DNA from 2 places in the Mesorhizobium sp. M1078 genome. Region 1 is predicted to be linked to the other one. Evidence: riboswitches for the same ligand, from Rfam matches in the RefSeq annotation. Region 1 holds a riboswitch; the other holds the start of a gene.

Evidence for each region. Region 1 has a riboswitch for glycine ahead of gcvT (glycine cleavage system aminomethyltransferase GcvT). Riboswitches for the same ligand answer to the same signal wherever they lie in the genome.
Region 2: linked by a shared signal. The riboswitch ahead of NKH38_RS15620 (D-amino acid dehydrogenase) and the one ahead of gcvT (glycine cleavage system aminomethyltransferase GcvT) in region 1 are both predicted to bind glycine.

Annotation. Positions count from the first base shown of each region.
Region 1 covers NZ_JAMYMP010000002.1:375,392-391,140, forward strand. Annotated here, with positions in the region: gene NKH38_RS05950 (potassium channel family protein) at 1-731, opposite strand, end outside; gene NKH38_RS05955 (nuclear transport factor 2 family protein) at 885-1,283, opposite strand; gene dnaE (DNA polymerase III subunit alpha) at 1,453-4,980, opposite strand; gene NKH38_RS05965 (acetyl-CoA carboxylase biotin carboxylase subunit) at 5,241-7,253, opposite strand; gene NKH38_RS05970 (S-(hydroxymethyl)glutathione dehydrogenase/class III alcohol dehydrogenase) at 7,490-8,617, shown strand; gene gfa (S-(hydroxymethyl)glutathione synthase) at 8,740-9,309, shown strand; gene NKH38_RS05980 (YaiI/YqxD family protein) at 9,374-9,847, shown strand; gene NKH38_RS05985 (DUF1345 domain-containing protein) at 9,868-10,560, shown strand; gene NKH38_RS05990 (cytochrome b/b6 domain-containing protein) at 10,697-11,572, shown strand; gene NKH38_RS05995 (molybdopterin-binding protein) at 11,574-12,365, shown strand; gene NKH38_RS06000 (hypothetical protein) at 12,517-13,518, opposite strand; glycine riboswitch at 13,718-13,804, shown strand; gene gcvT (glycine cleavage system aminomethyltransferase GcvT) at 13,954-15,054, shown strand; gene gcvH (glycine cleavage system protein GcvH) at 15,060-15,428, shown strand; gene gcvP (aminomethyl-transferring glycine dehydrogenase) at 15,446-15,749, shown strand, end outside.
Region 2 covers NZ_JAMYMP010000010.1:61,996-77,744, reverse strand. Annotated here, with positions in the region: gene NKH38_RS15635 (class I SAM-dependent methyltransferase) at 1-480, opposite strand, end outside; partial or broken gene NKH38_RS15630 (aldehyde dehydrogenase family protein) at 1,863-2,446, opposite strand; gene NKH38_RS15625 (malate synthase G) at 2,522-4,729, opposite strand; gene NKH38_RS15620 (D-amino acid dehydrogenase) at 4,726-5,979, opposite strand; glycine riboswitch at 6,111-6,199, opposite strand; gene NKH38_RS15615 (glycine C-acetyltransferase) at 6,385-7,575, opposite strand; gene NKH38_RS15610 (aminotransferase class IV) at 7,614-8,573, opposite strand; gene NKH38_RS15605 (Lrp/AsnC family transcriptional regulator) at 8,826-9,281, opposite strand; partial or broken gene NKH38_RS15600 (amidohydrolase) at 9,498-10,679, shown strand; gene ehuB (ectoine/hydroxyectoine ABC transporter substrate-binding protein EhuB) at 10,831-11,676, shown strand; gene ehuC (ectoine/hydroxyectoine ABC transporter permease subunit EhuC) at 11,730-12,395, shown strand; gene ehuD (ectoine/hydroxyectoine ABC transporter permease subunit EhuD) at 12,398-13,063, shown strand; gene ehuA (ectoine/hydroxyectoine ABC transporter ATP-binding protein EhuA) at 13,066-13,881, shown strand; gene NKH38_RS15575 (amidase) at 13,996-15,432, shown strand; gene NKH38_RS15570 (M24 family metallopeptidase) at 15,497-15,749, shown strand, end outside.

The DNA of each region.
Region 1 (15,749 bases):
TGCAGTCCGCACTGCGGACAGGGAAAGAACACCTTGGCGGGTCGAAAAATCGCCGTCGCCAGTCTGACGAACAGCGAGATGCCGATGATCATGGTGGCGATCGCGGTCAGCTTGCCGGCGATCCCCGGCAGCACGATGTCGCCGAAACCGGTCGTCGTCACCGTGGCAACGGTGAAATACAGCGCATCAATGTAGTTTTCGAGGCCGGCGCCGGTGCGGAAGAAGAAGGTGTAGACGAAGCCGGTGATGACGAACAGGAACGTCAACAGGTTGATGACCGCGTGGCTCGCCTCGCGCCAGGGCCTCAAGCCACGCATTTCGAAATGCCGCCACAGCGACCCGCTGCGCGACAGCGACCATAGCCGCAGGATGCGCAGGAACGCCAGATTTGCCAGCGCCGTCGGCATCAGCAGCGTCAAAAGGATGAAGACATCGACCCAGGATGTCGGCTGTTTCATCAGCCGCAACATGTCGTTGGAGGCTAACAGTCGGGCAATCAGGTCGGCGGCGACCAGCGCCGCGACGGTATAGTCGAGCCACAGGAATGACGGCTTGTCCTGGAGCACCGGCGTGGCAACGAAGAAGGCGATGATGGCGAGGTCGATGATGACCGCCACCAGTTGAAACCGGAACGCCGCCGGCGTGCGTCCGTGATAGAGCTTGCGCAGCCTGTCACGCAGCCGCGCCATCGCTGAGCTTTGCTGCAATCCGTCCTTCTCGGCTGCTTTCATCACCAAGTGCGTAACGGTCCCAGCCGGGGTCGTCTAGAGCATGATCCCAAAAAGTGGGTGCCGGTTTGCGGAAAAGATCATGCTCCAACAAAGGGTTAGATCATGATGAGATTTCAACCAAATCTCATCATGATCTAGTGGCCCCGGTGATCGTCAGCCCTCCACCACCTTGCCGTCCGGCCCCACGAGGCGCCAGGCCGAGGCGGTGTCGTAGACGAACCGCTCCTCCGCAATCCGGTCACCACGCCAGCGCTGCAGGGCCACCTCTTCCAGCCGGCGCACGGTGCCGGCCTTGTCGATACGGTCGAAGGTCCAGCGGATGGCGACATTGTCGCCATCGACCAGGAATGTCTGGACAGGATGGGTGTGCATCTTCTCGATCCGGTCGAGTGCTGCCTGCTCATGCGCCATCAGTGTTTCCTTGCCGCGCCGCGGGACGCCGAGATTTTCCTGCATGGTGGCATCGTCATGGTAGAAGTCGGCGATCGCCTTGACGTGGCTGCCTTCGACCACCTCCTTGAGGAAGGCTTCGACGCGTTCGCGGCTGGGCATGATTGTGCGTTCCTGTGAAGTTTCTGCTCAACGCATGTGGTTCAAAGGAAGGTCAGTTCAACCACGCCCCGCACGCTGGCCCTATCGGCTGCAATGTCAGGCCCAGAGCATTCTTAGGCCGTCATGCACTGGCCGACGTCGATGCGACTGCCGTGTATATCAGGGCAGCCTAGACGAGCTCGACTTCGACCACCCCCGGCACCGCGCGCATGGCCGACGCGATCTGCGGCGAGATGCGGTAGCGATTGGGCAATTCGATCTCGATCTCACCTTGCCCGGCCTCCTTGATCAGCACGAAGCTGACCTGGCCCTCGCCCTTCACCGCAAGCTGGCCGGCCAGCATGCCGATCGGAGCCGCATCGCGCACGAAGATGCGCAGCGCCTTCTGGATGCGGCTGGCCTCATCCTCCAGCGACTGCACCGTCTGGATGCGCAGATTGACCCCTTCGGGCCTATCCTCGGCCGAAACGGTGATCACCACCGAACGTCCAGGCTCGAGCAGATCGCGATACTGCGCCAACCCTTCCGAAAACAGCACGGCTTCATACTGGCCAGAAGTGTCGGAAAAGGCGATGACGCCCATCTTGTTGCCGGTGCGGGTCTTGCGTTCCTGCTTGGTGGTGACCGTGCCGGCCAGCCGGCCGGCGGCGGCGCCACGCTTGACCGCGGCCGAGAACTCTCCCCAGTTCTGCACCCGCATCTTCTGCAGGGCCGCCTTGTACTCGTCGAGCGGATGCGCCGAGAGATAGAAGCCGACGACCTGGAATTCGCGGTGCAGCCGGTCGGCGGCAAGCCACGGATCGGTCTGCGGCAAATTGAGCGCCTGCTGCTGCGCGCCGAGCGACGCGCCGAAAATGTCGTGCTGGCCCGAAATGGCATTCTGCTGCGCCAGCGAAGCCAGCCCCATCATCCGTTCGACGCCGGCCATCATCTGGGCGCGGTCGTGGCCGAAGCAGTCGAGCGCGCCGGCCATGATCAGGCTTTCGAAGACGCGCTTGCCGACGATCTTGGGATCGACCCTTTCACAGAAATCGGCGAGATTCTTGAACGGCTTTTCGCCGCGCATGGCGACGATGTGCTCGACCGCAGCGTCGCCGACGCCCTTGAGGGCCGCCAGCGAATAGTAAATGCGGTTCTCGCCGACCTCGAAATTGCGGAAGCTGGTCATCACCGACGGCGCCACCACCTCGATGCCGAGACGCAGCGCATCCTGGCGGAAATCGGCGAGTTTGTCGGTATTGCCCATGTCGAGCGTCATCGACGCCGCCAGGAACTCGACGGGGTAATGCGCCTTGAGATAGGCGGTCTGGTAGGACACGACGGCGTAGGCGGCCGCGTGCGATTTGTTGAAGCCGTAGTCGGCGAACTTGGCCAGAAGGTCGAAGATGAAGTCGGCCTGCGGCTTGCCGACGCCGCGTTCGACCGCACCGGTGACGAAACGCTCGCGCTGCTTGTCCATTTCGGCGCGGATCTTCTTGCCCATCGCGCGACGCAGCAGATCGGCTTCGCCGAGCGAATAGCCCGACAGTTCCTGCGCGATCTGCATCACCTGTTCCTGGTAGACGATGACGCCTTGCGTCTCCTTCACCAGATGGTCGATCTTGGGATGGATCGATGCCATCTCCTCTTCGCCATGCTTTCTGGCGTTGTAGGTCGGGATGTTCTCCATCGGGCCGGGACGGTAGAGCGCCACCAGCGCGATGATGTCCTCGATGCAGTCGGGCCGCATGCCGATCAGCGCCTTGCGCATGCCGGCACTTTCCACCTGGAACACACCGACCACTTCGCCGCGCGACAGCATGGCGTAGGTTTCAGGATCGTCGAGCGGGATCGTCGCCAGGTCGATCTCGATGCCGCGCCGGCGGATCAGCTTCACCGCCGTCTCCAGCACCGTCAGCGTCTTCAGGCCGAGGAAGTCGAATTTTACCAGCCCGGCCTGCTCGACATATTTCATGTTAAACTGGGTGACCGGCATGTCGGAGCGCGGATCGCGGTACATCGGCACCAGTTCCGACAAGGGCCGGTCGCCGATGACGATGCCGGCGGCGTGCGTCGAAGCGTGGCGGTAGAGCCCTTCCAGCTTTTGCGCCATATCGAGCAGCGTCTGCACGATCGGCTCCTTCTCGGCCTCCTCGGCAAAGCGCGGCTCGTTGGCGATGGCATCCGCCAGCTTGACCGGATTGGCGGGGTTCTGCGGCACCATTTTGGAGAGCTTGTCGACTTGGCCGTAAGGCATTTGCAGCACGCGGCCGACGTCGCGCAGCACCGCGCGCGCCTGCAGCGTACCGAAGGTGATGATCTGCCCAACCTGGTCGCGGCCATATTTCTGCTGGACGTAGCGGATGACCTCTTCGCGCCGGTCCTGGCAGAAGTCGATGTCGAAGTCGGGCATCGACACGCGGTCGGGATTGAGGAAGCGCTCGAACAGCAGCGAGAAGCGCAGCGGATCGATGTCGGTGATGGTCGTGGAATAAGCGACCAGCGATCCGGCGCCCGAGCCACGGCCCGGCCCGACCGGAATGCCTTGCGCCTTGGCCCATTTGATGAAGTCGGCGACGATCAGGAAATAGCCGGGAAACTTCATCTTCTCGATGATGGAGAGTTCGAAATCGAGCCGCTCGCGGTATTGTTCGACCGTGTAGCCGGAAGTGGGCCCATGCGCAGCCAGCCGCGCCTCCAGCCCCTCATGCGCCTGCCGGCGTAGCTCATCGGCCTCCGCTTTCAGCGCCACCTCATTGTCGGCGACATCGCCGCCGGTAAAGCGTGGCAGGATCGGATTGCGGGTCTTGGGATAATAGGAACAGCGCAGCGCGATCTCGACGGTGTTGTCGATCGCTTCCGGCAGGTCGGCGAACAGCCGCGCCATATCGGCCTGGCTGCGCAGGAAATTGTCCGATGTCAGGCGGCGGCGGTTGTCGGCGGCAACGACGGACCCTTCGGCAATGGCGATCAGCGCGTCATGCGCTTCATAGTCGTCGCGGGCGGCGAAGAACGCCTCATTGGTGGCGACCAGCGGCAGATCATGGATATAGGCAAGGTCGACCGATGATTTCTCGATAGCGCGGTCATAACCGGAAACACGGTCCAGTTCGACATAGAGCCGGTCGCCGAACAGCGCCTTGAGTGCCAAAAGCCGCGTCTCGGCAAGATCTCGGCGATCCTCCTTCAGCGCCCGGCCGATCGGGCCGCGCGGCCCGCCGCTGAGGCAGATCAGGCCATCGCTATGGCCTTCCAGCATTGCTGACGTCAGATGCACGGGCTCGCCCGGCGGCGTCTCCAGATAGACCTGGCTGACCAGCCTGACCAGGTTGCTATAGCCAACCTCGGTGGCGGCGAGCAGCACCACGGCGTTCATCTCCGGCCCGTGGCGGCGGCGGTCGCGCTGTGCGTCACTGGTCTCGCCTGAAAAGGCGAGATCGATCTGGCAGCCGATGATCGGCTGGATGCCCTCTTTCACCGCTTTCTGGGCAAATTCCAGCGCGCCGAACAGATTGTTGGTGTCGGTGACGGCGATTGCCGGGCACTCGTCCTTGACGGCATGGGCGACGACAGCGGCGACCTGCAAGGCGCCCTCGAGCAGCGAATACGCCGAATGCACGCGCAGATGGATGAACGGCCGCGCCGGCGCCTCCGGGCGCGCAGCAGCGAGCGCTGCTTCGCGCCTCAGGGGATCGCGTGGAAGTTTGTCATCCGCCATGATGTTTCAAATTGCTCGAAGGGCTTTGAGTCGATGGAGATGTATTGTCCCGGACCGGGCGATGCCAGTCCAGCACAATTGACCACCGACCACAGGCTTCCGTACCCAGCCGCACGGCTCAGAGATTGTTCGAAATTCGCTCTGGCGAGTCATATGATGGTGGTTTCGAGAACCGGAGCGCAGCGGCCATTGGTCCGTGAGCACGGAAAGCGCAGAAACCGCCTTCAGATGGCCGCCGGAGTAGAATTTCCAAACAATCTCTAGGCGAACTCCATGATCACCGCATCCACAGCCAGGCTGTCACCCGGCTTGGCGTTGAGCTTCGACACGACAAGATCGCGGTCGGCGCGCAACACGTTTTCCATCTTCATCGCCTCGACCACGGCCAGCGTCTCGCCGGCCTTGACCTCCTGCCCCTCGGCAACCGCGATCGACACGACCAGGCCCGGCATCGGGCAAAGCAGCATCTTGGACGTGTCCGGCGCCACCTTTTCCGGCATCAGCCTTTCCAGTTCAGCCGTGCGCGGCAGCATGGCGCGCGCCGTCACCGACATGCCTTTCCAGGCAATGCGCAGGCCGTTCGGCGCCGGCCTGATCTGCGCCGTGACCTTGCGGGCACCGACAGTGCCGCGCCAGATGAGGTCGCCCGGCCGCCAGTCGGACGCCACGGTCAGCGCTTTGCCGCCATCGACCGACAGATCGATTTCCATCGGAATGGAGATCATGCCCTCGATGATCGAAGCCTGGAGATAGTCGTCGCCGAGCTTCACCACCCAATCGCGCTTGAGTGCGCCCGAATGCGGCGCCAGCCGCCCGCCCAGCCGGTCGAGTCGGTCGCGGCGCAGAAGCTCGACCGCGGTGGCGATCGCCGCCAGCACTGCCTTTTCATCGCCATTGGGCACGATCGGCGCGAAGCCGTCAGGATATTCCTCGGCGATGAAGCCCGTCGATATCCGCCCCTCGCGCCAGCGCGGATGCTGCATCAGCGCCGCCAGGAACGGGATGTTGTGCTCGATGCCGTCGACGACGAAACTGTCCAGCGCTTCCGACATGGCATCGATTGCCGCCAGCCGCGTCGGCGCCCAGGTGCAGAGTTTTGCCACCATCGGATCATAGAACATCGAAATCTCGGAGCCTTCGGTGACGCCGGTGTCGTTGCGGATGACAACATCGCCGAACGCGCCCTCCTCCGGCGGCCGGTAGCGCGTCAACCGGCCGATCGAGGGCAGGAAATTGCGATAGGGATCCTCGGCATAGAGCCGGCTTTCCACCGCCCAGCCGTTTAGCGTGACGTCGCTTTGCTTGATCGCCAGCTTCTCGCCGGCGGCGACACGGATCATCTGCTCGACCAGGTCGATGCCGGTAACAAGCTCCGTCACCGGATGCTCGACCTGCAATCGTGTATTCATTTCAAGGAAATAGAAGTTCTTTTCAGCATCGACGATGAACTCCACGGTGCCGGCGCTCTGGTAGTCGACCGCCTTGGCCAGCGCCACGGCCTGCTCGCCCATGGCCTTGCGCGTCCTGGCATCGAGGAATGGCGACGGCGCCTCTTCCGCCACCTTCTGGTTCCGACGCTGGATCGAGCATTCGCGCTCGCCGAGATAGAGGGCGGTGCCATGCGCATCGGCCAGCACCTGGATTTCGATATGACGCGGATCGACGACGAACTTTTCGATGAAGACGCGGTCGTCGCCGAACGAGCTTTTGGCCTCCGAACGCGCCCGGTCAAAGCCGTCGCGCACTTCCGACTGGCTCCAGGCGATGCGCATGCCCTTGCCGCCGCCGCCGGCCGACGCCTTGATCATCACGGGATAACCGATCTCGCCGGCGATCGTTTCGGCATGGTCGCCGTTTTCGATGACGCCGAGCCAGCCTGGCACGGTCGAAACCTTGGCCGCGTTGGCGAACTTCTTCGATTCGATCTTGTCGCCCATCGCCTTGATTGCCTTGGGTTTTGGACCGATGAAGATAATGCCTTCGGCCTCCAGCGCCTCGCAGAAGGCGGCGCGTTCGGAGAGAAAACCATAACCCGGATGCACGGCCTGCGCGCCCGTCTCTTTGCAGGCGGCGATAATCTTCTCGGGCAGGAGGTAGCTCTGCGCGGCAGGCGATGGGCCGATATGCACGGCCTCCTCGGCCATTTCGACATGCACGGCGTCGCGATCGGCGTCGGAATAGACCGCGACGGTGGCAATCGCCATCCTGCGCGCCGTCTTGATGACGCGGCAAGCAATCTCGCCGCGATTGGCGATCAGGATTTTCGTGAACATCGAAGGCGTTTCCTCGGTCTTTCGTCCTTCTTATGGGCTTCGGCAGCCGGGCTCAAGCACCGCCGGCAGCGCACCCATCAAGACACTCCCTGCCCGCCAGGCCCGTGCCGAGGGGCGAAGGTTGGGCTCGCCGACGACTGGGCCAAGATTTGCGCCATATTTGGTCGCCAAATCGTGTTGAAACAGTATAAAAACCTGAAAGCCTGAAGACCAATCGCCTTGGGAGGAATTGCCTGATGAAAACCCGCGCCGCTGTCGCTGTCGCCGCCGGAAAGCCGTTGGAAATCATGGAGGTCGACCTCGACGGACCGCGCGAAGGCGAGGTGCTGGTCGAGATCAAGGCGACCGGCATCTGCCACACCGACGAGTTCACTTTGTCGGGCGCCGATCCCGAAGGTCTGTTTCCGGCAATCCTCGGCCATGAAGGCGCTGGCGTTGTCGTCGATGTCGGCAAGGGCGTCACCTCGGTCAAGAAGGGCGACCACGTCATCCCGCTCTACACGCCGGAATGCCGGCAGTGCCCGTCCTGCCTGTCGCGCAAGACCAATTTGTGCACCGCCATCCGCGCCACGCAGGGCCAGGGCCTGATGCCGGACGGCTCGTCGCGCTTCTCGATCGGCAAGGACAAGATCTTCCACTATATGGGCTGTTCGACCTTCTCCAATTTCACCGTTTTGCCCGAGATCGCCGTCGCCAAGGTCAACCCGGACGCGCCCTTCGACAAGATCTGCTACATTGGTTGCGGCGTCACCACCGGCATCGGCGCGGTCATCAACACCGCGAAGGTCGAGCAAGGCGCGACTGCTGTCGTCTTTGGTCTCGGTGGCATCGGCCTCAACGTCATCCAGGGCCTGAAACTCGCCGGCGCCGACATGATCATCGGTGTCGACCTCAACAACGACAAGAAGGCATGGGGCGAGCGCTTCGGCATGACGCATTTCGTCAATCCGAAGGAGATCGACGGCGACATCGTTCCTCACCTCGTCAACCTGACCAAGCGCGGCGCCGACCAGATCGGCGGCGCCGACTACACATTCGACTGCACCGGCAACACCAAGGTGATGCGCCAGGCGCTGGAAGCCTCGCATCGCGGCTGGGGCAAGTCGGTTATCATCGGCGTGGCCGGCGCCGGCCAGGAGATTTCGACCCGGCCGTTCCAGCTGGTCACCGGCCGCACCTGGATGGGCACCGCCTTCGGCGGCGCGCGCGGCCGCACCGACGTGCCGAAAATCGTCGACTGGTACATGGACGGCAAGATCCAGATCGACCCGATGATCACCCATTTGCTGAAGCTTGAGGACATCAACAAGGGTTTTGATCTCATGCATGAGGGCAAGTCGATCAGGAGCGTCGTCGTTTACTAAGTGCGATCAGCAAAAGTGGCGCCCGGTTTTGCGTCCGATCGCACACCAAACGGAGGAAGAACAAGCCGCCGACCGAAGGGCCAGCGACTGAAGTTGCACAGGTTCAACAAGGGAGGAAGACAATGCCTGAGAAACTGCATCCCAAAATCGACAATGGCTTGCCAAAGGAGAGCGCAAGCTTTGCCGGCGGCACGCTGGTCTGCGCCTGCACCAGCAAGCCGGTGAAGGTGACGGTCAAGGGCCAGATCGCCCACAACCATGCCTGCGGCTGCACCAAATGCTGGAAACCGGACGGCGCGGTGTTCTCGGTCGTGGCGGTCGCCGGCACTGGCGACGTCACCGTCACCGAGAATGGCGACAAGCTGAAGGTGGTCGATCCGGCAGCGTTGATCCAGCGTCATGCCTGCACCGGTTGCGGCGTCCACATGCACGGCCCGGTCGAGCGCGACCATCCGTTCAAGGGTCTGTCCTTCATCCATCCCGAGCGCTTCCAGGAAGACGGCTGGTCACCGCCGGGCTTCACCGCTTTCGTTTCGTCGATCATCGAATCCGGTGTCGACCCCAAGCGCATGGACGGCATCCGCGGCCAGTTGAAGTCGATCGGCCTCGAACCCTATGACTGTCTCAACCCCGGCCTGATGGATTACATAGCCACCTGGACGGCGAAGAAGTCGGGCGCGCTGCCGGCCTGACAGTACGAGATTTCTGGCATGGGGCCGGGTAACATGCCGGCCCCATGTCCGTTTTGGAGAGATAATGCCCGCACCCGCCATCTACGTCGACGCCGACGCCTGCCCGGTGAAAGCCGAGGTCGAGAAGGTCGCCGAGCGCCATGGCGTGGTCGTCACCTACGTCTCCAATGGCGGGCTGCGTCCGTCGCGCGATCCTATGATCCGCAACGTCGTCGTCTCTAAAAGCGCCGATGCCGCTGACGATTGGATCGTCGGGAACGCAAAACCCAACGACATCGTGATCACCGCCGACATCCCGCTTGCCGCTCGCACCGTGGCGCTCGGCGCGCATGTGCTTGGGCCAACCGGCCGGCCGTTCACGCCGGAGACCATCGGCATGGCGGTTGCAATGCGCGATTTGAAGCAGCATCTGCGCGAAACCGGCGAGAGCAAGGGCTACAATGCCAGCTTTGCGCCACAGGATCGCTCGCGTTTCCTGGGTGAGCTCGACCGTATCTTGCGGCGCGCCCTGAAATCCGTCACACCCGACCAGACGTGAAGCACCATCCGAGGTCGGGTATGGCCGACATATCGCCGAATATCCCCTTGCAGCGGCACAAGCAGTTCTTTGTGTCGCTAGCCGTCGGTCTGGTCGTATTTGCCGCGGTATTCCCTTTGATTGGATCGCTCCCCGTCTCCACGCGGCTTGCTTATTCGATCTCGATTGCCGCCGATTCCTTCTTCGTCGTCTTCATCGCGCTCGTCATCGCCAAGATGCCGCTGCTGTCCGGCCGCTATCTCAGCAAGAACGCGCGCGAACTGGACCTCCCAGTGCTGGGCATCTTTGCCATCACGCTCGGCATCGTCGCCATGGCCATCGTCCTGCTGTTCCTTTTGATCAATCACAAGGATCGCGACCCCATCGAACTCGGCTTCGCCATGCTGTCGATCCCGCTTGGCTGGTTCACCATCCATGCCATGGCCGCCCTCCACTATGCGCATGTCTACTGGATGGACGGCGACGCGATCGATACCGAAACCAAGAAGAAGATACCGGTCGGCGGCCTCGATTTTCCCGGCAGCAAACGGCCGGACGGTTGGGACTTTCTCTATTTCGCGACGGTGATCGGCATGACCGCGCAGACCGCCGACACCGCGATCACGACCTCGCATATGCGCCGCGTGGTGCTTGTCCATTCGATCCTGTCGTTCTTCTTCAACGCCGTCATCGTCGCCGCCGTCGTCAATCTCGCGGTGAGCCTCGGCAATTGAGTATCCGTGCCCGCGATAAACCCGTGCCCGTAATAAAAACGTGACCGCATGAAACATCGCTTTCGATAGCGACGTATTGGGAGGACAAGGACGAGCGCGGCCATCCCAGGATCGCGCAGCCGGAGGCGAGGAAAAGATGGAAACCATTACCATGAGTCAGCCCGGCGCAGGCGTCGATGCCGCCTCAACGAAGGATGCGACGCTGATCTACCGGCAATCGCGCTGGACCCGCCTGACTCACTGGCTGTGGGCGATCTCGCTGTTCTTCATGCTTTTGTCCGGCCTGCAGATCTTCAATGCCCGGCCGCAGCTCTACATCGGCAAGCAATCCGGCTTCGAGTACAACAACACCGTCTTTGCCATCGGCGCCGAAAACACCGCCACCGGCCCGCGCGGCTATACCGAAATCTTCGGCCATCGCTTCGACACCACAGGCGTGCTCGGCTGGTCGGGCCCGGCCCGGCAGCAAACGTCGCGTGCCTTCCCGTCCTGGGCGACAATCCCGTCCTATTACGATCTCGGCACCGCCCGCGTTGTGCATTTCTTCTTCGCCTGGATACTGACAACCACCTTGGTCGTCTGGCTGGTCGCCAGCCTGGTCAACGGCCATCTGCGCCGCGATCTGGCGCCGCGCCTTGACGATCTCAAGCGGCTGCCGCAGGACATCATCGAGCACGCCAAGCTCAGGTTCCACCACACACGCGAATACAACACGCTGCAGAAAATGGCCTATGGCGGCGTACTGTTCGTGCTGTTGCCACTCATGATCATCACCGGCCTTGCCATGTCGCCGAGCATGAACTCGGTGCTGCCCTGGCTCAACGAACTGCTCGGCGGAAGGCAGACGGCGCGCACCATCCATTTCACGGTGATGGTGCTGCTGGTCGGCTTTTTCATCGTCCATATGATGATGATCCTCGCCGCCGGCCCGATCAACGAACTGCGCTCGATCATCACCGGCTGGTACCGCACCGATCCGCCAAGGCATGGCGACACCGAGAGGAGTGCGTGAGATGGCCAAATTCCAGATCAGCCGCCGAAAGTTCCTGACGGGCGCCGGCCTCGGCGTTTCCGGCATCATGTTGTCGGGCTGCGATGCCTTCGACAGCCAGCTCGGCATGGGCGACGGCCTGCGCAGTTTCCTCGAAAACGCCAATGGCCTGACCTACCGCGCGCAACGCTGGCTTGCCGGCCGCGATGCTCTGGCGCCGGAATTCACCGAGGCCGACATCCGCCAGCCGCAGCGGCCGAACGGCGTCACCGCGCCCGACGATGACACCTACAAGGGCCTGCTCGCCAACAATTTCGCCGACTGGCGGCTGGAGGTAACGGGCCTGGTCGAAAAGCCGCTGTCGCTCAGCCGCGAGCAGTTGGAGAACATGCCGAGCCGCACGCAGATCACCCGCCACGACTGTGTCGAAGGCTGGAGCTGCATCGCCAAATGGACCGGCACCCCGCTGTCGCTGGTGCTCGACCAGGCTGTGGTCAAGCCGCAGGCCCGCTATGTCATGTTCCACTGCCTCGATACGATCGATCGCAGCCTCTCCGGGGAAATCAAATATTACGGCACCATCGACCTGATCGATGCCCGCCACCCGCAGACGATCCTCGCCTACGGCCTCAACGGCAAGCCGCTGCCGGTCGAAAACGGCGCGCCGCTGCGCGTGCGCGTCGAACGACAGCTCGGCTACAAGATGCCGAAGTATCTCTACAAGATCGAGCTCGTCGACAGTTTTGCCAATATCGGCGGCAGCCGCGGCGGCTATTGGGAAGACAATGGCTATGACTGGTATGGCGGGATTTGATGGCCTCGCATTCTGACCGAGCACGATCTGACTCCGGCCGAACCGAGCTTGCCTGAGGAAGCCGGTTTCGAGCGCGTGGCCGAACTTGGCGATTGGCCTGAAGACACTCCAATATCGTCCTCTGCAAAACGGTCGCAGAAAACGGCGCGGCTTAAGCAACCTTGTCGAGCAGTGGCTTGAGCGCCGGATGTATCTCCGGCGAGGCGAGTTTGATCAGCGTCAGCAGCGCGCGTTCATTGTCACGCAGCGGGCGGTCGGTGCCGATGCGATCGGCCAGCCATTTCGCCTCGCTGGCGTCGATCGTCTCGGCGCGGCGCGCGAGTGCCTCGGCGGCACGGTTCTTCGACTCCCATTCGGCCTCGATATCGCCGGGCGAACGATAGGCTTCCATGATGCCGGCCAGGCCGCCCGACACCATGCGGCTGAAGAAGCCACCAATTTCGGGCTCGACCTGGTCCAAGAAACTGTCACGACGCAGCGCCACATCGCGCGTCGGCGCTTGGTAGCCGGCCGAACACATGACGAAATTGGCGAGCGCCTTGACGAACAGGTCGTTCCAGGACGGGTCGTTGTGGGCCGCTGCGGTCTGCTCGTTGATCTGGAACAGCACCTCGGCCTCAACCCGTGTGATGGCGATGTTACCGTCGCCGCCATAGGCATGGAGAATGCGGCGCAACAGATCGACCTCTGCCTTGGCGACCAGCCCGGGAACCAGCGCGCCGCCGAGCATCAGTGGTCCCTTGCCGTCGACCACCGCGTTGGCGACCTGCTCGAGCGCATAGGCGGAGAGCCGGCCGGGCGATGATTTCGCCCTTTCCAGCACATGCACCAGCAGCTCCAGTTCGGTCACACTGTCGACCATTCCGTCGCGCGAGATGGTCTGGATCAGCCAACCGGCATTGTCTTCAGAGATATAGCCTGCCGGCTTTTCCTGGTGGACGATGTAGTCGGTAACGGCCTCGACGAAGAATTCAGGCCATTGCGGGCATTTGTCCGTCGCTGTCGCATCGAGCGCGAACAGTGCTTCAGCCTCGCCGCGCGTCACCACGCCGTCGGCGAACACTTCGCGACGCAGCATGACGACATCTTCCGCCGTGATGCGGTCCTTCGAGGCCAGCCCCGCCACCGGCGCGCTCCCGATCCGTTCGCCCATCTGTCAATCCCCATCCGCCGTGCCCAACGCAATTGCCGGCCAAACCGTCAGCCCAGAATATCGCCATTGTCTTGAAAAACCGGCAAACGGCGTGGTTAGCGAAGACTGTAAAGACGACGCGCTTTACGTGTCGCTGGCAGGTGACAAGGTGTCGCCGACAAGCTATGGATGGCGCGTCGAGGGCTTAAGTTTTGAGTCCTACCTGTTTGCGGGAGAGAGCAGCGCGAGCTGCCGCCGAAGGGGAAATCGCCCGAAATCTCTCAGGCAAAAGAACCGTAGACGGGAAAGACACTCTGGAAAGTCGGGGCTTGCCCCCGCGCCGAAGGTGTAAGCGTCGCCGACAGAGTTCCGGTTGCGCGAGTCTCTCAGGCTTCAGACAGAGGGGCACGGACTGGTCGCCAGCAGCGGCCGATTGCGTGCGACTCTGGAGATGACATGACGGGCGACGACACCAAACACCTTCCTCTCGAAGATCTGCACACCGCCGCCGGCGCACGCTTTGGCGCCTTTGCGGGCTGGTCGATGCCGCTGACCTATCCGGCCGGCGTGATGAAGGAGCACCTTCACACCCGCGAACATGCCGGCCTGTTCGACATTTCGCATATGAAGCTGTTCGAGATCAGCGGACCGGGCGCTGCGGCACTGCTCAACCGCGCCAGTCCGCTCGATGCCGGCGCGCTTGAGATTTCACAGTCCAAATATACCTTCTTCCTCAACGAGGCCGCCGGGATCATCGACGATCTGATCGTCACCCGGCTCGGCGCCGAGCGCTTCATGGTGGTCGCCAACGCCGGGAATGCGGTCGAGGACGAGAAGCATTTGCGTGCGCTGGCGACCGATTTCGACGTGAAGGTCGATGCGCTCGATCGCGTCTTCCTGGCGATCCAGGGGCCCGAAGCCTGGGCTGCCTTGTCCCGCGCCGGCATCGAGACCGGCTCGCTCTTGTTCATGCATGGCATCGAGCCGAAGCAAAACTGGTTCATTAGCCGCTCCGGCTACACCGGCGAGGACGGCTTCGAGATCGGCCTGCCGGAGGCGGATGCGCGCGCTCTGGCCACGAAACTGATCGAGGACGAGCGTGTGTTGTGGATCGGCCTTGCTGCCCGCGACTCGCTGCGGTTGGAGGCCGGCCTGTGCCTGCACGGCCAGGACATCACGCCGGAGATCGATCCGGCGAGTGCCGGCCTGATGTGGGCGATCCCCAAAGATCTCCGCGCCGGCGGATCCTTCATCGGCGCCGATGCGCTGCGGTCCATCCTGGAGCGCGGGTCGTCGCAAAAGCGCGTCGGCCTGAAGCCGGACGGCCGCCAGCCGGTGCGCGCCGGCGCTGCTTTGTTCGATGCCGACGGCAATCCGGCCGGCCACGTGACATCAGGCGGCTTCGGCCCCTCGGCCGGCCATCCCGTCGCCATGGGCTATGTGTCAACGGCCTTGGCCAAGCCGGGCACAAAACTCTTCGCCGATGTTCGCGGGACGAAAATCTCGGTCGATATCAGTTCCTTGCCCTTCACTCCTCATCGCTACCGCAAAGGATAATTCCGATGGCAAAAACCTATTTCACACAAGATCACGAATGGCTGAGCGTCGAGGGAGGCATCGCCACCGTCGGGATAACCGACTATGCGCAGGAACAGCTTGGCGATCTCGTCTTCGTCGAACTGCCTCAAATCGGCACCAAACTCAGTAAGGGCGACACCGCCGTGGTCGTCGAATCCGTCAAGGCGGCATCCGATGTTTATGCGCCGGTTGATGGCGAGATCACCGACGCCAACGGCGCGCTGTCCTCGGACCCGTCGCTGGTCAACTCCGCTGCGACCGGCGACGGCTGGCTGTGGAAGATGAAGCTCGCCGACGAAGGCCAACTCGCAGGCCTCATGAATGAGGCCGCCTACAAAGCCCATATCGGTTGACATCAGGACCTATTGCCATGAGCGCAGCACTTACCCCCTTCTCGGCCCGCCACATCGGTCCTGATGTAAACGACGTCAGAGCCATGCTTGCCGTGATCGGCGTTCCCTCAGTCGAGACGCTGATCAGCCAGGCCGTGCCGCAGTCGATCCGCCTCGATCTGCCGCTAGCCCTTCCCGCGCCGGCGAGCGAAGCCGAAGCGCTGGCCGAATTGGCTGCGACCATGGCAAAAAACAGGGTGCTGAAGAGCTTCATCGGCGCCGGCTATCACGGCGTCCATGTGCCGCCGGTCATCCAGCGCAACCTGTTCGAGAACCCGGCCT
Region 2 (15,749 bases), on a different contig from region 1:
GAACGCGAAGCGATTGGCATAGTCGATTAAAAGGCGCCCGCCCTTTCTAAGTGAAGAAGCGGCTTCACGAAGAACTCTCTCGTTGTCCGCATCATCGAAATAGCCAAACGTCGTGTACCACAGAAAAGCCGCCTCAAATTGATCTCGCCATGGGAGTGAGCGCATGTCGCCAAGAACATACTCAACATTTAGCCCCCGTTCAGCCGCGTCCGCTTCGGCTTTTTTTAGCAAGGCCGGCGAGATGTCAAGTCCGGCTACCCGCGCTCCTTTTTCTGCCAACCGGTTGCTAATCCGCCCATAACCGCATCCAAGTTCAAGAACCGAGCTGCCTCCTTTAAGAGAAAGAAGATCCCAAATTACTGTCGCCTGTTGATCGCTCAGAGTGGGTGTATTTACTACATTTCCAAAGTGAAAATAGTCTTCACTGAAATGCGCGATAATTTCTGGTAGAGAAACCGGGGTGCTCGTCTCGTCACGCATCCATCATACTCCCGACGTTCTGTACATTTTGACCGATTTTGCACAGCGCGAAGAATTTTTAAAGAAAACATTTGTTAATTGTTTATAACACCGTTAAACGTTTTGGTAATATTAATTGACCTTGCGGCATCCCATATTCTACCGGGCCCGATATGGCGCCTCTCGAATCCTTCACCATCGGGAACTTGGGTATCATCGCGGCCGGTGGCCTTCTCAACGTCGCGGCGCTGGTGGCCATCGTGCGGGAAGGTGAAGATACTCGACCGCTCGCAGCGGCTCGCTTCGAGGCATTACTTCTTGTGTAAGCTTTGAGAGTTGGCTTCGCTCGGCAGCGGCCCGCCAATGCCTTTCTCGACGCGTAATGCACCTTCGGATCCGTGTGAAGTCCGTCTCTTGCCGGGCTTGCGGCGTCTCTCTTCAGATCGTTCTGCGGTGCGGTCAGTTTTGCCTGAGCGTCTCCTTCGGGGTACGACAGGCTTCCCTTTGTTCGTAACTGTCATGCATGTCTGGCATGTCTGTCGGCAGCGCCACCTATGGTGAGGCACAAGGCCACAAGATCCTGAAATCGAGGACGCACAAAAGGGCTTCGATTGAAATGTGGCGACCTTTGCAACACTTGCGGGCTCGGAGTGTTCGAGGCTGATGACTAGCACTACTTTGGCAGATTTTTAGCGGAGAGGGTTCTGCGGCAGTGGGGACAACGGATTGGGGGCGGCTGCGCGAGCGCGGTGAGGATGGCTTGCCTGACGGCGCGTAGGCTCGGTTGGGGCGGCGGGCTAAGGATCCTTTTTTCCCCTTCCGCTTGTTTAGCGAGATTGCAGGAAGGCGCAGGCGATCAGAGCCTTCTCTGCTTTGGCTCAGTCGTCTCATGGCCTTGCGCGCTTGTAGGTTTGCCCAGACGTTCCATCCGGCCCTTTTTGCATGACCTTCGACCGAAGCATGACTCAGGCGGCCGAAGTCGTTCCGTCAAAAATCGTCTTTCGGTGAACGCGGCCTTCAAAAAGAGAAGCGTTTTGAAATGTGATGCACCCTTTGGCCGAATGAACGATCGACGCGCATCGGCAGTAAACAATGTGTTTAGTAATGCCGCTTCAAGCACGGCTGCCACGAAAGCCCTTCTAGCAGCCGCTGGATGAGCCTCACCGCGCAAGACCTGGAGCGTCGTCATGGGGTTGGAACAAAGAGCAGTGCGAAATAGCTTGGCCACCACAGCTCGGAGCGGATCGTCTTCGAGGTCAATGACGCGGCCGCGATTTTGCTGCGGGCCGCGATGGATGCCTGTCTCGGCGGTCGACGGCGCGATCAATGGGCGGCGGCTCCGGACCCGCAGAAACCGTCGAGTTTCGCCTCGAGGTCAGCTTTCGCGCCGACGCCCGCCTTTGTGCATCGGCGTCTGAATCGTCGAAGACGATGAAAGGCGCATTGCCGCCGAGCTCGAGGCTGACCTTCTTGATCTGGTGCGAGCACTGGCGCATGAGCAGCCGGCCAACCTCGGTCGAGCCGGTGAAGCTGATCTTGCGGACCTTGGCGTTTGTGCAGAGTTCGCGGCCGACGGCATCGCCCTCAGACGCGTAGATCAGGTTGACCACGCCTTCGGGAAAGCCAGCCTGGTGGGCGAGGGCAAACATTGCGCCGGCCACGAGCGGCGTCTGTTCAGCGGGTTTCAGCACGATCGTGCAGCCAGCCGCCAAGGCCGGCGAGATCTTGCGCGCCACCATGGAGGCCGGGAAATTCCATGGCGTGATCGTGCCGACGACGCCGATCGGCTGCTTGATCAGAGGCGACGATCCGTCGATGGCGCGGAGATCGTCTCGCCATAGATGCGGTTGGCCTCTTCGGCGTACCATTGCAGGTACGCCGCCGCATGCGCCACTTCCGATTTGGCCTCGGCAAGGGGCTTGCCCATTTCCGCGGTCAATATCGCGGCAAGGTCAACGGCGTGGTCGATGATCAGCTGATGCCAGCGCCCCACATCGGCGTTCGTCAATTGGTGGCTTGCTGGCGAGGCCGAGCCTGGCGGGCCCCCGTCATCAATATTCTCCTATACTTCAGATTGCTCTCGGCTTTTTTGCGCAAGCCTGCGCGCATGCAGCACTGGGTCGGTGTATCCGCCCGGCTGCTTGCGGCCTTTGAATACCAGATCCCTTGCCGCAAGGAAGGCAATCGAGTTGTCGAACTCCGGCGCCATCGGCTGGTAGAGCTTGTCACCGGCGTTCTGCTGGTCGACCATGCCCGCCAAGCGCTTCAGCGTCTCCATGACCTGATCGCGCGTGCAGACCCGATGATGTAGCCAGTTGGCGACATGCTGCGAGGATATACGGCAGGTGGCGCGGTCTTCCATCAGGCCGACATCGCTGATGTCCGGCACCTTCGAGCAGCCGACGCCCTGGTTGACCCAGCGCACCACATAGCCAAGAATCCCCTGGCAGTTGTTGTCAAGTTCCTTCTGGATGTCTTCCAGCGTCCAATTGGGGTGCGGCTCGACAGGGATCGACAATATGTCGTCGAGCTTGGCGCGCTCCCGCGCCTTCAGCTTTTCCTGCACCGCATGCACGTCGACCTTGTGGTAGTGCGTGGCGTGCAGCGTCGCCGCCGTCGGCGACGGCACCCAGGCGGTATTAGCGCCGGCCTTCGGGTGTCCGATCTTCTGCTCCAGCATCGCCGCCATCAGGTCCGGCATCGCCCACATGCCCTTGCCGATCTGCGCCCGGCCTTCCAGCCCGCAGGCCAGACCGATATCGACATTCCAGTTCTCGTATGCGCCGATCCATGCCGACTGCTTCATGTCGGACTTGCGGATCATCGGGCCTGCTTCCATCGAGGTGTGGATCTCGTCGCCAGTCCGGTCGAGGAAACCGGTGTTGATGAACACCACGCGCTCCTTCGCAGCGCGGATGCACTCCTTGAGGTTGACCGTAGTACGGCGCTCCTCGTCCATGATGCCCATCTTCATCGTGTTGGGCATCATGCCGAGCGCCTGCTCGACGCGGCCCAACAGTTCCACCGCGAAGGCGACCTCGACCGGCCCGTGCATCTTCGGCTTCACCACATACATGGAGCCTGCCGGCGAGTTGGCGCGGCGACCCTTGTCGCCGATGTCGTGCAGCGCGATGGCTGCCGTCATCATCGCGTCGATGATGCCTTCCGGCACCTCGTTGCCGTCGCGGTCGAGGATGGCCGGGTTGGTCATCAGGTGGCCTACATTGCGCACCAGCATCAGCGAGCGGGCGCGCAGCGAAAAAGGCTTTCCATCCGGGCCGGTGTACTCGATATCCGGCTCCAGCTTGCGGGTAAACGTCGTGCCGCCCTTGGTGACCTGCTCCTCCAGGTTGCCCTTCATCAGGCCGAGCCAGTTGCGGTAGACGGTGACTTTGTCCTCGGCGTCGACCGCCGCGACCGAATCCTCACAATCCATGATAGCAGTGATGGCGGACTCCAGACGCACGTCGGAGATGTCGGCGACATCGGCCTTACCGATCGGCGAGTTCGGATCGATGACAATCTCGATATGGATGCCATTGTTCCTCAGGAGAAAATGCGTCGGCTTCCCCGCTTCGCCCTTGTAGCCGGCGAACTGTTCCGGCGTCTTCAGCTTCACCGCCTTGCCGTCGGCCTTGGCGAGCGCCAACGCGCCGTCGGCGACGCTGATAACCTTGACTTTGCTCCAGCTGGCGCGAACGAGCGGAACGCTCTCATCGAGGAACTTCCGCGCCCAGGCGATCACCTTGTCGCCGCGCACGGGATTGTAGCTCTTGCCCTTCTCCGCGCCGTCATCCTCGGAGATCGCATCCGTGCCGTAGAGCGCTTCATAGAGCGAGCCCCAGCGCGCATTTGCGGCGTTCAGCGCATAGCGCGCGTTCATCACCGGCACGACGAGCTGCGGGCCGGCGATCGAAGCTATCTCGGGATCGACGTTCCTCGTCGAGATGCTGAAATTCGGCCCTTCCGGAACGATGTAGCCGATCTCGGTCAGAAGGGCTTTGTAGGCATCGAGATCATCGGGCGCCCCGTTCTGTCGATGCCAATTGTCGATCTTACTTTGAATGTCGTCCCGCAGCTTCAGCAGCTCGCGATTCCTCGGTGCAAGGTCGTGAATAATCGAAGAGAAGGCTGACCAGAATTCGGAGGCATCTATCCCGGTGCCGGGCAGTGCCTCGTTTGCCACGAAAGCGTGGAGCTCCTTCACAATTTTCAGATCACCTATTTCGACTCGGTTCTGCTTTGAATCGTCTCCATTCGAAATCTTCATGCGGCCAATCTCGCTTCGGCTGGGATCTCCTTGCCGATCACTTCAGCGAGTGCCGCTGAGGTTGCCGCTGACAAGGTCCAGCCCAAATGACCGTGCCCAGTGTTATAGAAGACACCTGGCGTTTTGCCTTTCCCGACCCTGGGCATCATGTTCGGCATCATTGGCCGGAGGCCCGCCCAAGGAATGACCCTATTGGTGGTGATCCCTGGGAAAAGGGTGCGGGTCCACTCGACGAGGGGCCTTACACGGTCATCTCTGATGTCGCGGTTGGCCCCATTGAATTCCGCAGTGCCAGCAACTCGAAAACGTGATTGTCCCAACCTGCTGGTGACGATTTTTGCTCGATCATCCAGAATGCTCACCCAAGGGGCTGACGCCTGAGAGCGTTCGTCGCTGAGGTCGACAGTGATCGAGTACCCTTTGACCGGATAGATGTTCAGGCGGTCCCCGAGCATTGCACCGATACCGCGACTATGGACGCCTGCGCACACCACAACCGCATCCCCGTCGAGATTTTCTGTCGCAGCACCGCTAGCCGAAGCATTTCGCGTGTAGCTGACGGTGAAGCGATTCCGCTTCGTTATGCGCACAACGTCGGCATCGTAAACAAAACTCGCACCTCGCCCCTCACAGACCCGAGCAAGCCCGCTCGTGTATTTGTGGATATCACCTGTGGAGTCGGAGGGTGTGTAGAACCCACCGTGGAAGGAACCGGTGAGTGCTGGTTCAATCGACGAGATTTCAGCAGGTCCTACCGCGTACCTGTCCAGGCCGCCCTCGACCAGCATCTCGTTGACTTTGGCGGCATGATCGAAGCCCGCCTTGTCATAATAGACGTGGAGGATACCCTTCCGAACGTGGTCGAAGTCGATCTTTTCGCGCTCGGCAATATCAAACATATGCTGCCGCGCCAATATCGCCAGCCGTGCAGTGGCGATGGTGTTCTCGCGATACCGCGATATGTTCGCCATAAACTCTGCGAGCCAGCTGTACTTGTGCCACGAGGGGGAGGGATTCATCAGAAGGGGGGCATCGCGGCGCGCCATCCATTTGATACCCTTGATGATCGTAGACCAGTGGTTCCACACTTCTGCGTTGCAGGCCGACAGTTGCCCTCCATTTGCAAACGATGTTTCCATCGCTGCATACCGTTGCTTTTCCAACACGACCACTTCGTAGCCGCTTTGAATGAGCGCGTAGGCGGTCGACACGCCGGTAATTCCGGCGCCGATAACAAGAATCTTCGGCATCTTCTGTCTCCAACAGATGAACGGTGGGGTGTAAGCTCCGGGCCAGTCCCCAAATCTGTCTTGATACCTGAGAGCTTATCCGGATCCGGCTTTCCCCTTCGGTGGACGCGTGCGCGTCTCTCTCCAGATCGTTCGGCGAGGCGGTCACTTATGCCTGAGAGTTTCCTTGGGGGGTTGCTCCGTCGGCGCTGGCGATGCCAGTCTCTCCCGCGTTACCTATGAACTTTCACATCATGCATCTGAAAGCTGTTAGATTTAAATCAATCTCTGTGCGCTCATGCAGATAAAACACCATCTTCCGCCCAGTTTCTGACCGGTTGAACCAGCTAGGCTCTGTGAAGCGGAAAATTCGGTCTATCAACCATCAGCGCGGTGGCATTTGATGAGAAATACGCGCAAGATAGTTTAGGGCGTCATCCCTAGCTCGGCTGCCACGTCGGCGAAAGCCTCGACGCACCGGTCGATGTCAGCGGTGGAATGGGCAGCCGACATCTGCGTTCTGATACGCGCTTGGGCTTTCGGAACGACCGGAAACGAGAAGCCTATCACGTAGATGCCACGTGCCAGCATCTTCTCCGCCATCGCCTGAGCAAGCGACGCGTCGCCCAACATAACCGGGATGATCGGATGATCGGCGCCGGCTAGGGTGAAGCCAGCCTTGGTCATCTTCGAACGGAAGCGATCGGCGTTGGCGTAGAGCTTTTCGCGCAAAGCGTCGCCTTGGTCGATCAGCTCGAACACCTTCAGCGACGCGCCTGCGATCGCCGGCATTAGCGTGTTTGAGAACAAGTAGGGCCGCGACCGCTGGCGCAACCAGTCGACCACCTCGCGCTTCGCCGACGTATAACCACCGGATGCGCCGCCCAGCGCCTTGCCAAGCGTGCCGGTAATGATGTCAACCCTTCCCTCGACCCCGCAATGGTCGGCCGAGCCGCGTCCGTGCCTGCCGACAAACCCGACTGCGTGGCTGTCGTCGACCATGACCATAGCCCCGTACTTCTCGGCGAGATCGCAGATACCGCCCAGGTTGGCGATGATGCCGTCCATGGAGAACACCCCGTCGGTCGCAATCAGTTTGAAGCGACTACCCTCCGCCTTCCTTAGTTCCTCCTCAAGGGCTGCCATGTCGTTGTTGGCGTAGCGGAAGCGCTTGGCCTTGGAGAGTCGCACGCCGTCAATGATCGAGGCGTGATTCAGCGCATCCGAGATGATCGCGTCCTCTTCGCCGAGCAGCGTTTCGAACAGACCGCCATTGGCATCGAAGCAGGAGGAATACAGGATCGTGTCCTCCAGTCCCAGAAACGAGGAGATGCGCGCCTCAAGCTGCTTGTGCTCCTCCTGCGTTCCACAGATGAAGCGTACCGAGGCCATTCCGTATCCGTAGCGGTCGAGGGCCACCTTCGCGGAGGCCCTCAGTTCCTCGTTGTCCGCCAAACCAAGATAATTGTTAGCGCAGAAATTCAAAACCTTTGCGCCGCTCGCCACCTCGATCTCTGCCGACTGCATCGAGGTAATCACCCTTTCGGGCTTGTAAAGCCCAGCCGACTTCAGACCGCGGATTTCTTTTTCGAGATGAGATATGAAAGTCGGGTTCAAGTTTATCCTATTTGTAACAGAGGGGAGTGGCGTCGGTCCTATTTGTATTGAATTGGTGTAGACCACATAGGGTCGCTGTGCTTTTTCCAGTACAGATCGGTAATTCGCTTGGTTATCGGTCCGACACTACCGTCTCCAACCAAACGGTCGTCAATCTTCGTCACCGGCATTATACCGCCAGCCGTCGAGGTGATGAAAACCTCGTCAGAACCCTTGAGTTCTTCCCGATCGATGTCGCCGGCGATAACATCGATACCCAACTCACCACAAAGATCGAACACGCTTTGTCGTGTGATACCCGCGAGAACTCCATGAGCAGGCGTCTTCAATTTCTGGCCTTTGACCGCGAAAACGTTGAAGCCTGGCCCTTCTGCGATGTTGCCGTTAGTATCAACGATAAGTGCAGTTTCTGCGCCGGAATCGTACGCATCAAACAGTCCTTTGACCAAATCCAGCCAATGATAATTCTTTATGCCCGGATCAACCGACGCTGGGGGAATACGAACAGTATCGCTGATCGCGACGTGAAGCCCGCGCTGCATCTGCGCCTTATTGGCGACCGAGCCATATGGAACAGCGAATGCAATGAACCTATTTTCCGCCTGACGCGGGTCTCGGCTGAACGTTGGCGAGCCCCCTCGTGTACAAATCATCTCGACATAAGCAGACTGATGTCCGGACAGCGCCACGCATGTAGAAAGGATGCTCTCGATCTCAGCATGAGTATATGGAATCTTCATTCGAAGTTTCGCCATTCCGCGATGGAATCGTTCCAAATGCTTATCGAGCCTGAAGAAGCGTCCATCCCACACGTGCACGGTATCGTAGGTCGCGTCGGAATGAAGGAACCCCCAATCCAGTACGGAGATTTTTGCTTCTGACATCGGAAGGTATTGGCCGTCCATGAAAGCGACGCCATGCGGATAGCGCCTTGGATCCTGATGGCGCTCGTCGATGGATGGAAACATCGTGACAGGTTGAGCTTCGGCAGATGTCATTTCCTGAGATCCTCAAATGGCCGCAGTATGGGCGCTCTGCTTTTGAGACCGCCGGGTACGGAGTCGAGACAGAACGCGATGGAAGTCGCTGACGTGGGCTGTTGGCCTGCCGACAGATGGCGGTGGTTCGCACAGCCGTGAAGCTATTTTGCAGATCCCAACGCGAGAATTTCGATCAAACCGGTCGGCTGATCGCAATGAACGCTTCAAAAAGGTTCGGATTTTGATCGGATAGCCTTTTGCATACGGCGGCTAAGTCAAGACGCGTGGCTCAAATTTGACCCGATCTAGTGCGATCATACTTTTGAACTTCCGCACGTTGGGATTGGTATAGAGTTTGGTTTTAACAAAGACATCGAAAGCCTCGACATCCTCGACGGCGACAATCAGAACAAAATCAGCATCACCGGTTACCATGTAGCACTGGGTTACTTCCTTCGCAGCGCGCATTGCCCGTTTGAAATCATCAACCAGGTCGAGTCGCTCTCGATCGAGCTCAACGTTGACAACAACCGTCAACGTCTTTCCCAGCGCTTTGGGGTCGACCAATGAGATATCCGCGGTGATAACGCCGTCAGCCCGCAGTTTGTTGACGCGGCGCATACACGAGGCTGCCGATGATCCGACTAGATCAGCGAGCTCCGAAAACGACAACCGATTGTTTTTCTGGAGGGTAGCGAGGATGCGCCGATCAAGATCGTCCAGCATATTTGGTGTCCAACGTTAGGCGAAGCACTCGATATCGCTCCCGGAATATGCGCTGCCGGCTCGAACGATGTAAGGGCATATCTCACCCCTCAGTGACGCAAGCATTTCACGTAGGCGATCACTTTGCTCACGACATTTCGAAACCGTTTCCTTTTTGAAGCGACAAAAGGTGAACGTTGCTGCATGCCTTTCGATATCGTGGCCTTAGGAGCCGACATGAGAAAAGCGGAAGATTTCTTGCATCTGGAAGCTGAAGTCACGGCTTGGCGTCGGCATATTCACAGCCATCCCGAACTGGATTTCGATGTTCAGGATACTGCTCGGTTCGTATGCGATAAACTGGAGTCGTTTGGCATAGACCACATCGAAACCGGCATTGGCGGAAGCGGCGTGATCGCCCTGATAGAGGGAGGCCTGGGTTAGGGCAGCACAATCGCCCTCCGGGCCGATATGGATGCATTGCCTATTCAGGAAACGACAAAGCTTCCATGGGCGTCACGTGCCGTCGGTAAGATGCATGCCTGCGGCCATGATGGGCATATGGCTATGCTGCTTGGCGCGGCGAAGTACCTTTCAGAGGCGCGAGACTTCAGAGGGCGTGTGGCACTGATCTTCCAGCCGGCGGAAGAGGTAGAATTCCCGTCCGGCGGCTTCAAAATGATCCAGGATGGGTTCCTGGATCGCTTGCAGATCTCGCAGGTATTTGGTCTCCACAATTGGCCAGGTCTGGATGTCGGAAAATATGCCATTTGCAGCGGGCCGCTAATGGCCTCGCAGGATGACTTTGACATCACGATTCAAGGCCGCGGTGGTCACGCTGCGAACCCGCACCTTGCCGTCGATCCCGTTGTAATAGCTGCTCACACCATAACGGGGCTGCAGTCTTTGGTTTCACGCTACACCGATCCCACGGATTCGCTTGTCATCTCGGTGACGAAGCTATCCGCTTCGAACGCGTACAACGTTATCGCTGACAAGGTAAAACTCGCGGGTACGGTCCGATCTCTTGCTCCCCACCTCCGCGTTTTTGCTGAGCAACAGATTGAGATTGTCGCGAGAAAGATAGCGCAGGCTTTCGGTGGCGACATTACCTATCGCTACCGCCCTTCAGTACCAGTCACAGTCAACGACGTGAAAGCGACCGATGTTGCAGCGCGGGCCGCGGAGGCAGCCAGCCAAACGGAAAGCGTCAACCGCCGTGTTAGGCCGGCCATGGGCGCCGAAGACTTCGCATATATGCTCGATGCGCGGCCAGGCGCTATGATTTTCCTTGGCAACGGAAAGACCGCTGCACTCCACAACCCAAATTACGACTTCAGCGACGCTGCTATCCCTTACGGCATCGCGTACTGGGTGAACGTTGTCGGAGCGACACTGGGCACGGCGAGTATGCGCTGAGGGTAGTCAGAAAATGCACGTACCTGGTTCTGATGTTTCATCCGACTATGATTTTTGACCGAAATGCTCTATTCGGCATGCAGTACCATCTCCGGGTTGGGTCAGCGGCTATTACGGGCTGCGGCTCGCTAGAAAAGAAAAGGGAACTCCGATGGTAACTAAGATAGGGGCCGCCTTACTGGTGGCAGGAATTGCCGGTCTGGCAGGTTCATTTGCAGCGCATGCGGGTCCGCTAGAGGACCGGGTTAAGGCAGGAGAGCCGATCAGAATCGGGTTCACCAACGGTCCGATCTACGCGTTTCTCGATGACAAAGGTCAGCCGAAGGGTTTCGTGAATACAATCGCGCTTGACGTCCTGAAAAGCATGGGGATCACAAAAATCGACCCTGTCCCCACCGAGTGGAGTGGCATGATCCCTGGTCTGCAGGCTGGCCGGTACGACATAATCACCGGCGGTATGTACATACTGGGCAGCCGTTGTAAGAACGTGACCTTCTCAGAACCGATCGCCAAAACTGGCGACGCGTTTCTGGTGCCGAAGGGGAATCCAAAGGGTATCCACAACTACAAAGATATCTTGAACAAGAATGCCACTTTTGTAACCTACTCGGGTGCCAGCCTGATCGAGGCTGCAAAGAAGGAAGGCGTTGCGGACGAACAGATCACACAGGTTCCAAGCGGAACGGAAGTCGTTGCGGCAGTCAAATCAGGACGCGCGGACGCTGGGGGCATGACCTACTTCGAGGTTAAGGGCGTTGCGGATGAATCGAAGGGAGAGCTAGAGGCGACCAATCCAAATGACCTCCCCGAGTGGACGCAGAACTGGATCGGCCTTGGCTTCCGATCGGAAGACGCCGATTTCCTGGCGCGGTTCAACGAGGCTTTGAAGAAATACATCGGGACGCCTGAAATGATCGAGGCGGTTAAGCCATACGGACTGACCGAGGTGAACCTGCCAGGCCCCACAACAACTGAGTGGGCATGTTCCAACCGCTGACATGAAGGCTATGCGGGCCCAGAGAGGCCCGCATAGCCGCTAGAGGTGGGAATATGAGTCTCCTGGATTTTTTCATCCAATATTCACCCCAGCTGTTCTCGGGTGCCTATATCACCGTTTTGGTGTTTGCCTGTTCTAGCATGCTGAGCATCGCGTTGGCGATTTCTGCTGGGCTTTCCAAAATGGCCCAGATCGCGCCTTTGCGCTGGGTTGCCAATATCTACGTGGAGCTCTTCAGAGGGACCTCACTCTTAGTACAGCTCTACTGGATTTTTTTCGTCCTACCTTTATTCGGTCTGACAATAGAGAAATTCACGGCTGGCTGTCTGGCAATTGGTTTGAACATCGGAGCGTATGGCGCCGAGTTAGTCAGAGGTGCGATTCTAGCTGTTCCGAAAGGTCAGACGGAGGCAGCGATCGCCCTGAACATGACGACCTCAACGCGAATTCGTCGCATCATCCTTCCTCAGGCCTTTCTGATCGCGCTACCCGCATGGGGAAACCTTCAGATCGAGCTTCTGAAGGCGACGGCGCTCGTTGCGTTGATATCCGTCGGCGATCTCATGTTTGAAGTCAGGCAGATTAACGGCGTCACTTATCTTTCCGCCCAAGCCTTCGGTGCAGCGCTGATCATATATTATGTCTTGGCAAGGTTTCTCCTTACACCCGCGATGCGCGTTCTAGAGATGGGAATGCGTCGAAAGCTGGGGGGCGCCTGATCATGTTCAACTGGGATTGGGAATTTACCTGGCAAATCCTACCTAGGCTTCTTTCGGCAACTGGAAACACTGTGATTGCTGCGCTGTTGGGCTATCTGATAGCGATGGCACTTGGGCTCGTATTCACCTTTATGCTGCGGACGAGGTCTCAAGTAATCACAGTTGTTGCGAGGGAGATAATCGACTTCATTCGCTCCACACCACTTCTAGTCCAAGTTTTTTTCGTTTTCTACGTCGGACCCCAGTTCGGAATCCGTTTGAGTCCGTGGGCGGCCGGTATGTTTGCTATTGGTGTGCACTACGCTTGCTATCTGTCTGAAGTTTATCGCGGCGGGATCGACGCGGTTGCACGTGGACAATTTGAAGCCGCAACCGCGCTGAATATGTCAGCGAAGCAAACTTATTTTCGGATAATACTGCCCCAAGCATTTCCACTCTGCATTCCAGGAATGGGAAACTATCTGATCGGAATATTCAAAGACACCCCTATGCTGTCAGTCATAGGTGTTGCTGAGCTGACGCACGCTGCCAATTCCATTGGCGGTGAGAGTTACCGGTTTCTTGAGCCGTTCACTCTGGTTGGCCTGATATTCCTCGTGATCTCTCTTCCATCAGCAGGATTGGTAAAGCTAGTCGATAGCTATGTCCGGCGCAGACAAGGAATTTAAAGATGCAGGACATGTCACAACTGCCGTTGAAACTTTCCGGCGATCAGAAGCCAATCGTCCGTTTCCGCAACGTCACCAAATCTTATGGTTCGCTCGTTGTGTTGGACAATCTGAATCTTGACATCGCAAGGGGCGAGACGGTGACCATTATCGGGCCTTCGGGTTCGGGCAAGACCACGGTTTTGCGGGTACTTATGACGCTCGATCCCATCAACAGTGGATGCATCTATGTCGACGGCGAACCTCTGACGCACATGGAAAGAAATGGGAGGCTTGTGCCGGCAGATCAAAAGCACGTTCGAGCTAGACGATCCGACATTGGGATGTGTTTTCAGCACTTCAATTTGTTCCCTCACATGACGGCTCTGGAAAACTGCATAGAGGGCCCAGTCCAAGTCTTGAAGTTGCCGAAAGCCGAAGCTCGGGATCGCTGCGTCGAACTGCTTGAAATGGTCGGCATGCTTGAGAAAAAGGACCAGCATCCTTCGCGGCTTTCAGGTGGTCAGCAGCAACGCGTTGCCATTGCTCGCGCCCTGGCGATGAGGCCGAAAGTCATGCTGTTTGATGAGGTCACCTCTGCTCTCGATCCCGAAGTGATCGGTGAGGTTACACATGTGATCCGCAAGCTCGTCGCGGAGCACAACCTGACAATGCTGCTAGTGACGCATCAGATGGGCTTCGCACGCGACATATCGGATCGAGTTTGTTTCTTCTACCGTGGCAAGATCGAGGAGCAGGGAAAACCCTCAGAACTGTTCCTCAACCCCATTAAAGAGCGGACGCAGCAGTTTTTGCGGGCAGTCAAAGAAGCCTACTGATCGAATATTCATGCAAGGTCCGACTTCAAGGAATGCTCTGCTGCGCCTGGCATTCGCTTTGAAGGTCAGCAGACGGCAATTTCCTTTATCAATAGGCGCCAGATAGGACTTGCTATGGGTAATTCTTCATCCTATGAAAATGACATTCCAGAACTATGTCAGTTCGACGCAGGAATGCTTGCGCAGTTGTACGGTATCGGCGACGTTTCTCCAGTTGAGGTCACACACGCTTGCCTTGAGCGCGCCAGCGACGTTCAGAAGAGGCTGAACGGCTTTACGTTCCTAGATGCCGACAGAGCTCTCAGTGCCGCGAAAGCATCTGAAGTGCGTTGGCGGGCTGGTGAGCCACAGTCACCTATCGATGGCGTTCCAACGACACTCAAAGACATTGTCCATGTAGAAAACTGGTCAGTCCGTTATGGCAGCACCACCACAGAGACGGCACCTTTCAGTCAGGACGCCCCGGCCGTAGCCGGACTTCGAAAAGCAGGTGCGGTTTTCATCGCCCAAACCACGATGCCTGAATTCGGATGGAAAGCGGTAACTGATAGCCCGGCTTTCGGCGTCACAAAAAACCCGTGGAACACCAACCTCACACCGGGCGGCTCGTCCGGGGGTGCGGCTGTCGCGGCTGCTACAGGAGTCGGAGCGCTGCACTTGGGCACCGACGGTGGCGGCTCGATCCGGGTTCCTGCATCCTTTACAGGGATCGTTGGGCACAAGCCGAGTTTCGGTCGAGTTGCTGCCTATCCACCCAGCGCATTTGGAACTGTCGCGCACATAGGACCGATGACGCGATCGGTCCGGGATTGCATCAACATGCTCGATGCCATGACGGGTCGCGATTTGCGTGACTGGACGCAGCCTTGCTTCGAATTTTCGCAATTGAGGTCTGAACCAATACCATGGGCGGGACGGCGCGTCGGATACTGGAAGGCGCCAGTGACCGGAAAACTAAGCGCCGAGGTAGCCGGCACGGTCGACGGTGTGGTTCAAAACCTGATAGCGGCCGGCGCAGAGGTACAGGAAGTGACCTTGCCTTTTGCCGATGACCTTCTGGAGGTATTCTACCGGCATTGGTACGTCGGTGCGGCGAACCGTCTGTCCGGATTTCCTGAATCGGTGCTGGAATCCGTGGACCCCGGACTTGTGAAGGCTGCGGATGTTGGACGGCGATACAGCGCTGTAGATCGAATATGGGCGGAGGTGCGACGCGCTCAGTTTGGAGCTGAAATGGACAGCTTGCTTTCGACGTTTGACGTAGTTCTATCGCCCACAGTGGCAGTCCTGCCCTTCGAAGCAGGTCGCGAGGTGCCCGCCGACAGCGATTTTGAAAGCTGGATCGAATGGGCATCATTCAGCTTTCCAATCAACCTCAGCCAACAGCCGGCCTGCTCGATCCCTGTTGGGTTTTCGAGGGAACATCTTCCCATCGGTATCCAGGTGATCGGCGCACGCGGCGACGACGCCGTAGTGCTGCGGGCAGGACTCGCGATCGAAGAAATGTGTCAGAGCACTTTTCTTAAGCCTGGCTCACGGTGGCCCGGTTGACAAGTTTTGGCCCACCATCACCACACAGGCGCGAAGATGCACCAGCGATGCTCCGACGGATAAGATGACCACTGACCGATATTATAAGGGCTTCAATAGAAGCGAGTACGAATCGCGGCTTATACGTGCCCAAGCATTGATGGGAGAGTACAAACTAGACGGCATTCTCCTCTCTTCAATGGATAACATACGATATACAGCCGGGATCGACTCTACTTTCTGGGAAAGTTACACGCGGCCCTGGTTTGTGCTCGTTCCAGCTGAGGGCGATCCGATCGCGATCATTCCGGAGATTGGTCGCGCGATTATGGAAACGA